DNA from 2 places in the Kitasatospora sp. NPDC089913 genome. Region 2 is predicted to be linked to the other one. Evidence: riboswitches for the same ligand, from Rfam matches in the RefSeq annotation. Region 2 holds a riboswitch; the other holds the start of a gene.

Region 1 (4,409 bases), on a different contig from region 2:
ATCATCGCGTCGCAGAACCGGTCGATCTCGTACAGGTCCTCGGACTCGGTCGGCTCGATCATCAGCGTGCCGGCGACCGGGAACGACATGGTCGGCGCGTGGAAGCCGTAGTCGATCAGGCGCTTGGCGATGTCGTCCACCGTCACGCCGGTCTCCTTGGAGAGCGGGCGCAGGTCGATGATGCACTCGTGCGCGACCAGGCCGCCGGGACCGGTGTAGAGCACCGGGAAGTGCGGGGCCAGCCGCTTGGCGATGTAGTTGGCGTTCAGCACCGCGACCTGGGTGGCGCGCTTGAGGCCCTCGCCGCCCATCAGCCGGACGTAGGACCAGGAGATCGGCAGGATGCCCGCCGAGCCCCACGGGGCGGCCGAGATCGGACCGACACCGGTGGCCGGACCGGCCTCCGCCTGCAGCGGGTGGTTCGGCAGGTACGGCGCGAGGTGCGCGCGCACCGCGACCGGGCCGACGCCCGGGCCGCCGCCGCCGTGCGGGATGCAGAAGGTCTTGTGCAGGTTCAGGTGCGAGACGTCCGCGCCGAACTTGCCCGGCTTGGCGAGGCCGACCAGGGCGTTGAGGTTGGCGCCGTCGACGTAGACCTGGCCGCCGGCCTCGTGCACCAGGCCGCAGATCTCGGTGATCTGGGTCTCGTACACGCCGTGGGTGGACGGGTAGGTCACCATCAGCACCGACAGGTTGTCGCGGTGCTGCTCGATCTTGGCCTTCAGGTCCTCGACGTCGACGTCACCGTCGACCAGGGTCTTGACCACGACGACCCGCATGCCGGCCATGACCGCGGAGGCGGCGTTGGTGCCGTGCGCGGAGGACGGGATGAGGCAGACGTCGCGCTGAGTGTCGCCGTTGCCGTGGTGGTAGGCGCGGACGGCCAGAAGACCGGCGAGCTCGCCCTGGGAGCCGGCGTTCGGCTGGATGGAGACGGCGTCGTAGCCGGTCACCTCGACCAGCTGCTGCTCCAGGCCGCGGATCAGGGTGAGGAAGCCCGCGGCCTGGTCGACCGGCGCGAAGGGGTGCAGCTGGCCGAACTCCGGCCAGGTCACCGACTCCATCTCGGTGGTCGCGTTGAGCTTCATGGTGCAGGAGCCCAGCGGGATCATGCCGCGGTCCAGCGCGTAGTCCCGGTCCGACAGGCGGCGCAGGTAGCGCAGCATGGCGGTCTCGGAGCGGTGGCTGTGGAAGACCGGGTGGGTCAGGTACTCGTCCTCGCGCAGCAGCGCGGCCGGCAGGGTGTCGGCGTCCTCCGCCACCTCGACGGCCTCGACGCCGAACGCGGCCCAGACGCCCGCCAGGTCCTCGCGGGTGGTGGTCTCGTCGGTGGAGACCGAGATCCGGTCCTCGCCGTCCTGGAAGACGTTGATGCCGTTGGCGCGGGCGGCGGCGGCGATCCCGGCGGCGCGGCCCGGGACGACCGCGGTGACGGTGTCGAAGAACTCGCCGTGCAGCAGCTCGACGCCGCCGGCCCGCAGGCCCTCGGCCAGCGCGGCGGCGTAGCGGTGGGTGCGGCGGGCGATGTCGGCCAGGCCGTCGGGGCCGTGGTAGACGGCGTACATCGAGGCCATCACGGCGAGCAGCACCTGGGCGGTGCAGATGTTGCTGGTGGCCTTCTCGCGGCGGATGTGCTGCTCGCGGGTCTGCAGGGCCAGGCGGTAGGCGCGGTTGCCGTGGGTGTCCACGGAGACGCCGACCAGGCGGCCGGGGAGCGAGCGGGCGTAGTCGGCGCGCACGGCGAGGTAGCCGGCGTGCGGGCCGCCGAAGCCCATCGGCACGCCGAAGCGCTGCGAGGTGCCGCAGGCGATGTCGGCGCCGAGCGAGCCCGGGGACTTCAGCAGGGTGAGGGCGAGCAGGTCGGCGGCGACGGCGACGATCGCGCCGAGGCCGTGGGCCTGCTCGATCACCGGGGCGAGGTCGCGGACCGCGCCGGTCGCGCCCGGGTACTGGAGCAGCACGCCGAACACGCCGCGCTCGGCGATCTCGGCCGGGATGCCCTCGGACAGGTCGGCGACGACGACCTCGACACCGGTCGGCACGGCGCGGGTGTTGATCACCGCGACCGTCTGCGGCAGCGTGTCGGCGTCGACCAGGAAGACGCCGCCCTTGACCTTGGTGACGCGGCGGGCCAGGGCCATCGCCTCGGCGGCCGCGGTGCCCTCGTCCAGCAGCGAGGAGCCGGAGGTGGGCAGACCGGTCAGGTCGGCGACCAGGGTCTGGAAGTTGAGCAGCGCCTCCAGCCGGCCCTGCGAGATCTCCGGCTGGTAGGGCGTGTAGGCGGTGTACCAGGCCGGGTTCTCCATCACGTTGCGGAGGATCACCGGCGGGGTGAAGGTGCCGTAGTAGCCCAGACCGATCATCGACCGGAGGACGGAGTTGCGGTCGGCCAGCTCGCGCAGCTCGGCCAGGACCTGGGCCTCGGAGCGGCCGCCGGGCAGGTCCAGCGCGGTGATCGAGCGGATCGCCTCGGGGACGGCGGCGGTGGCCAGCTCGTCCAGCGAGCCGTAGCCGACGTGGGCCAGCATCTTCTCCTGCGCAGCGGCGTCGGGGCCGATGTGGCGGTTCTCGAAGGGGCTGGCCTGTTCGAGCTCGGTGAGGGTCGCGGGGGTGGTGGGGCGTCCCGAGTTCGGCTGGGCGTTCATGGTGGTCGAGGCCTCCTGGTCACGGACCGGCGGGGGTGCGCACGCCGGGGCGCCTCGCCGCTGCGGACAACAGCGGAGGACCCGGTCGGACGAACCCGACAGGCCTCCCCCTCTGTCATCGGGACCTGAGAGCTTCGCCCGCGCGGAGCGCCGTGGGACGCCCCGCCGGCTTGCACCGTCGGTGAGGGTGGGGTCCGCCGGCTCCCTCGCCCGCGTTCCTGCCCTGCTTTCCAGAGTGACCTATCCCGCACGGTACGGATGCCTGAGAGATTCCGGGGAGGAGTTGCTCCTTCGGCGCCCCGACCAGCGGCTTCCACTGCCGGGGACTCTCCCGCGCGGGCTCGGCGGTCGCGCCCAGGGTACCAGCGGGAGGCCCGGCGATCACGGGTGCGTCCGGTCACTCCGCCGCCGCGGCACGATCGCCCGGCCTGCCCCGATCGGCCCAGCGCCGTGCCCGTCCGGCCCCGCCCCGGTCGCGGGGGTCCGGTTCATGGCTTTTGGTGTGAAGTGGCGGACCGGGCGGGCGGGCCGGCCGTCGTCCTGCGGGAGTTCCGCAGGATCACCGCACTGGAGGAAAGAGTGCAGACCGACATCGACCCCCGGGACCTCATCGGCCACAAGGCGGTCGACCGCAACGGGGACAAGATCGGCACCATCGACGAGGTGTATCTCGACGACGCCACCGGCCGACCCGAGTGGGCGGCCGTGCGGACCGGCATCTTCGGCCGGGACGCCTTCGTCCCCCTGACCACGAGCGAGTTCTCCGGCGAGGAGCTGCGGGTGCCGTACGACAAGTCCCTGGTGAAGGAATCACCGGACTTCGGCGTCGGCCAGCACCTGTCGCCCGCCCAGGAGCTTCAGCTCTACCGCTACTACGGGCTGGACACCCCGGTGGACGGCCGGCCGTCGGCGGGTGACGGCTCGGGCTCGGAACCGGCCGACCTCGACTTCGGCACCACCGCCGACCGGGGCACGGCAGCCGGCACGGCCGCGGTGGGCGCGGCCGCCGCCAACACCACGGGCACCACCAACGGCACCACCAACGGCATCGGCACGACCAACGGCACGGGCACCGCGCATCCGGCCAAGCCGCTCGGCCTCCACCAGTCCCCCACTCCCGTCCCGAGCCCGGCCGCCGACCTCGGCAAGCCGTCCGACCCCGCCCCGGAGGCCCCCGTGCGGACCCTCGCCACGCCCCTGCCCACCACGACGACACCCGCCGCGCCCCACCAGGCCGCCGAGCCGCGCCCGCACACCCCGGCGGCCCCGTCGGTCGCCCCGGCCGGCCCCGCCGCGGACACCGCGCACCCCGGGACCGGCCCCGCCGCCTCCTCCCCGAGCGGCCCGGTGGAGATCACCTGCCGCGAGGAGCGCCTGGACATCACCACCGAGTGGCATGTGCTGGGCACCGCAAAGCTGCGCAAGTACGTCACCAGCGAGCCGGTGGAACGGCGGGTCGCGGTGGTCCGCGAACGGGTCCGGGTCGAGCGGATCCCGGTCGGGGACGCGGAGCGGGCCGCGCTCAGCGAGAAGGAGATCGCCGAGGCGGTGGAGGAGGTGACCCTCCGCGAGGAGCGCCCGGTGGTCCGCAAGTACCTGGCACCGATCGAGCGGGTCCGTCTGGTGGTCGAGCGGTACACCGCCGAGGAGGTGGTCCGGGACGAGCTGCGCCGCGAGCACGTCGAGGTCCACGACAACACGGCGGCGGCTTCGACCCCGGTGCCGTCGGCCGCCCACGCGCCGGCCCGTCAGGCCGCCCACCCG
Region 2 (4,409 bases):
GCCGAAACCGGCCTGACAGAGTGTCAAGCCGGTTTCGTGGGGCCGGATTCGGTGACTCCTCCCCGATCAGCGACCGGGGTAGCCGGGCCACGGCTGCTGTGGCGGAGGCTGCTGCCCCGGCCAGGCCGGAGCCGACGGCCGGGTGCCGTAACCGAAGCCCTGCCCCTGGGCGGGGCCCTGCTGCGAGGCGTACGGCGGCGGGGGCACCGGCGGGTACGGGCCGGTCTGCGGACGGCCGTGACCGGCCGCCTCCCGGTCGTAGAACGGGCGCGCGTGCGCCCGCATCCACAGCGCCACCGGGTCGAACTCGTCCGCCATCGCGACCGTCGAGACCGCCAGACCCTCCGGCGCGACCGCGATCGCCCGCTGCATCAGCGCCCGCACCGCCTCCACCGTGGGCGGCGAGCTCTCGTACAGCTCGAGACCGATGGCGAGGTACGGCTCGCCCACCGACGGCCGCACCCAGGCCCGGCGCAGCGCCCGCACCGCCCGCACCTCGGCCGCCTGCCGCTCCAGCAGCGCGAAGAACTGCTGGGCCGGCACCTGCGGCTCGCTCAGCTTCAGCGGACCGGCCGGCAGCCGGTCCAGGCCCGCCGCCACCCGGCGCAGGTCCGCCCACGGCACCCCGACCCCGCCGCCCGGGGCGTGCGGGTTCAGCCACAGCCCCCAGCGGGTCCGGTACAGCGACGCCGCGATCTCCCGGCCGGAGATCACCTCGTGCGCCCGCGCCCAGCCGGACGCCGCCAGCTGCTCGGGCGAGGTGACGGCCGGCGCGTAACCGTGGCCGCTGATCTCCATGTTCCCGTACTGGGCGTCGGCGCTGCCCGGCGTCCCGTGCCACAGCAGCATCCAGACCCGGCCCTCGGCGAGCGCGTTCAGCATCGTCTCGTAGGCCTCGTAGCGCTCCGGCGCCACCTCGCGCAGGGCGCGTTCCAGCGCGCCCGGATCCGGGCGTCCGGTGGGCGCCTGGCCCCAGGGCCCCGGTGCACCGCCAGCTACCGATCCCGCACTCATGCGCCCACCTCGTTGCGCCTCTTCGTTCCTCGTCCGTCACCGGCGGCCCGGCGGCCGTCAGCACGCACCTTATGGGGCACCGTCGGCCACCGCCACGCCGACGTGCCAGGGCCCCCGCCGCTCCCCCGCCCGTGCCCGGCCCGACAGGCGCCGGACGAACGGCCGGGGACCGGCTCAGCCCCGCACGTGGAAGGGCGCGACCCGGTTCACCATCCACTCGACCACCGGATCGTCCGCGAGGTCGAGCAGTACGAGATGGACGCCACCGGGCAGCGGCGCGGTTCCCAGCGCGCGCCCCAGCGCCTCGTTCACCGCCCCCGGGTCGGCCGGGGCCGCCGGGTCCAGCTGGACGCCCACGAACATCACGGTCGGCTCGCCCTCGACGCTGGCCAGCGCCCGCCGGGCGGTCAGCACCCCGGGCAGCAGTGCCAGTTCGGCCCGGCAGGCGGCCAGGAACAGCTCCGGGTCCTCGCCCGGCACCGGCTCGCGCAGCGCCACCCGGCCCCCGGACGGCGCGTCCTGGGCGGCCTCCCAGCGGTCCTCGCGCGGCCCGCGGCGCAGCTCGGCCACGCCCTCCGGCGGGACCGGGATGCCCACCGGGGCCTCGGGGTTGACGGCGATGCCGACGCCCAGCGGCAGGCCGCGGGCGAACTCCCAGACCGGGGCGACCGCGAACGCCATCCCCGGCGCCTGCTGGAGCAGCACCTCCTGCGAGGAGAACACCGGGACATAGGGGCCGCCGGCCAGTTCCAGGGTCGGCAGGTCCAGCGCCCGTCCCTGCGGGTCGCCGCCGGACGGCAGCGGGATCCACACCTGGCTGCGCGCCAGCACCTCGATCACCCGCGGGGTCGCGCCCGGGTCGCCGAGCGCAGCGGTGAGCACCTGCTCCAGCTCGTTGGCCGGCCACGCACCGCCGGCCGGCGCCGACCGCGCCCCGCCCCAGCCCTGCTGCTCCTCCGGGTTGCCCATCCGCCCCTGTACCGCCCTCCGCTCGCCGATTCCCGCAGCCTAGCGTCCGGGCGCGGCACGGCGGGACGCGGAACGCGACAGAGAACGGGGAGGGACGTGTGAGGCAGCCCCCTCTCCCGCCATCGGTGCGGACGTGCCATGATGTGCCCGTCTGCGGTGGCATCCACCCAGGCCCTCCAACTCCATACCGGCCGCTCGAACCCGCGCGGGAGAGTCCGGAGTGCCCCGTCCTGGCGGCACAGCCGGCGCCGAAGGAGCAAGTCCTCCCCGGAATCTCTCAGGCCCCCCTACCGCACGGGTTAGGCAGATCTGGAAAGCGGTGCACGGCCCTGCCGTCCGCCCACCCACGGTGCAAGCCGCCATGCTGTCCTCTGACAGGGCAGTGGCCGGTGAAGCTCTCAGGTACGACGACAGATGGGGAGACCCAGCCGCCGCATGCCCGCGCGCAGGGTCCGCCGCCCCCTGCAGGGCCGGTCCCGGCGCGCGCACCCCTGAGTGCCCCGACCGAGGAGTTCCTGGCCATGTCGTCCCTCCGCCTCACCGCGCTCGACGCGCTGCACCGCGCCCTCGGCGCCACCATGACCGACTTCGCCGGCTGGGACATGCCGCTGCGCTACGGCAGCGAGCGCGAGGAGCACCTCGCCGTCCGCACCAGGGCCGGCCTGTTCGACCTGTCCCACATGGGCGAGATCACCGTCACCGGCCCGCAGGCCGGCGAGATGCTGGACCACGCCCTGGTCGGCTTCGTCTCCGCGCTCGGCGTGCTGCGCGCCCGCTACACCATGATCTGCGCCGAGGACGGCGGCATCCTGGACGACCTGATCGTCTACCGCCTGCGCGAGGACGCCTTCCTGGTCGTCGCCAACGCCTCCAACGCCCAGCTGGTGCTGGACGAGCTGATCGCCCGCGCCAAGGGCTTCAACGCCGTCGTCTCCGACGACCGCGACGCCTACGCGCTGATCGCCGTCCAGGGCCCGGAGTCCACCGCGATCCTGGCCGACACCACCGAGGCCGACCTGCCCGGCCTGAAGTACTACGCGATCCTCCCGGCCCAGGTGGCCGGCCGCGACGTGCTGCTCGCCCGCACCGGCTACACCGGCGAGGACGGCTTCGAGATCTTCTGCAACCCGGGCGACGCCGAGCAGATCTGGCAGGCGCTGACCGCCGCCGGCACCGACCGGGGCCTGATCCCCTGCGGCCTGTCCTGCCGCGACACGCTGCGCCTGGAGGCCGGCATGCCGCTGTACGGCCACGAGCTGTCCACCGACCTGACCCCGTTCGACGCCGGCCTCGGCCGGGTGGTGCGCTTCGACAAGACCACCAACGAGGGCGCCTTCGTCGGCCGCAAGGCCCTGGAGCGGGCCGCCGCCGAGGCCGAGGCCAACCCGCCGCGGGTCCTGGTCGGCCTGGTCTCCGAGGGCAAGCGGGTGCCGCGCGCCGAGTACACCGTGGTCTCCACCGACGGCGCCCCGATCGGCCTGATCACCTCCGGCGCGCCCTCCCCCACCCTCGAGAAGCCGATCGCGATGGCCTACGTGGACGCGGCCCACGCCGCCCCGGGCACCACCGTCGCGGTGGACGTGCGCGGCAAGCACGAGCCGGTGCAGGTCGTGGCGCTGCCGTTCTACAAGCGCGCCCGCTGACGCCGCTCCCCCACCTTTCCCTCGCGAGGCTCGTCCGCCCCTCGGGCCGCTTCGTCGTACCCGCTTCCCATCCTGGAGAATGACGCCATGAGCAACCCCCAGCACCTGCAGTACACCGAGGAGCACGAGTGGCTGACCACCGCCGAGGCCGGTGAGGTCGCCACGGTCGGCATCACCAAGCACGCCGCGGACGCCCTCGGCGACATCGTCTACGTGCAGCTGCCCGCGGTCGGCGACACCGTCACCGCCGGTGAGACCTGTGGCGAGCTGGAGTCGACCAAGTCGGTCAGCGACCTGTACTCGCCCGTCACCGGCGAGATCACCGAGGTCAACGAGGCCGTCGCCGACGACAACAGCCTGGTCAACAGCGACCCGTTCGAGGGCGGCTGGCTGTTCAAGGTCCGCGTGGAGTCGACCGGCGCCCTGCTGAGCGCCGACGAGTACACCAAGCTCACCAACCCCTCGGCCTGAGCCACCGCCGGGGCGGCCCGCCCGCGGCGGCCGCCCCGCCCGCCGGCCCTCCTCCCTCTCACTCCCGGGAAGACCCCACCATGACGGTTCTGAACCAGTCCCTGCACGCCCTCGACCCGGAGATCGCCGCCGCGGTCGACGCCGAGCTGCACCGCCAGCAGACCACCCTGGAGATGATCGCCTCCGAGAACTTCGCCCCGGTGGCGGTCATGGAGGCCCAGGGCTCGGTCCTGACCAACAAGTACGCCGAGGGCTACCCCGGCCGCCGCTACTACGGCGGCTGCGAGCACGTCGACGTGGTCGAGCAGATCG

The links. A riboswitch is a leader RNA that binds a small molecule or an ion and turns the genes downstream of it on or off. The one in region 2 is predicted to bind glycine.
Region 1: another riboswitch for glycine. It lies ahead of gcvP (aminomethyl-transferring glycine dehydrogenase); the one in region 2 lies ahead of gcvT (glycine cleavage system aminomethyltransferase GcvT).

Annotation. Positions count from the first base shown of each region.
Region 1 covers NZ_JBIVGI010000009.1:237,144-241,552, forward strand. The annotation lists gene gcvP (aminomethyl-transferring glycine dehydrogenase) at 1-2,645, opposite strand, end outside; glycine riboswitch at 2,886-2,989, opposite strand; gene ACIPYS_RS17105 (PRC and DUF2382 domain-containing protein) at 3,153-4,409, shown strand, end outside.
Region 2 covers NZ_JBIVGI010000005.1:51,040-55,448, forward strand. The annotation lists gene ACIPYS_RS10040 (enhanced serine sensitivity protein SseB) at 67-1,014, opposite strand; gene ACIPYS_RS10045 (enhanced serine sensitivity protein SseB C-terminal domain-containing protein) at 1,189-1,983, opposite strand; glycine riboswitch at 2,180-2,286, shown strand; gene gcvT (glycine cleavage system aminomethyltransferase GcvT) at 2,505-3,626, shown strand; gene gcvH (glycine cleavage system protein GcvH) at 3,714-4,097, shown strand; gene glyA (serine hydroxymethyltransferase) at 4,178-4,409, shown strand, end outside.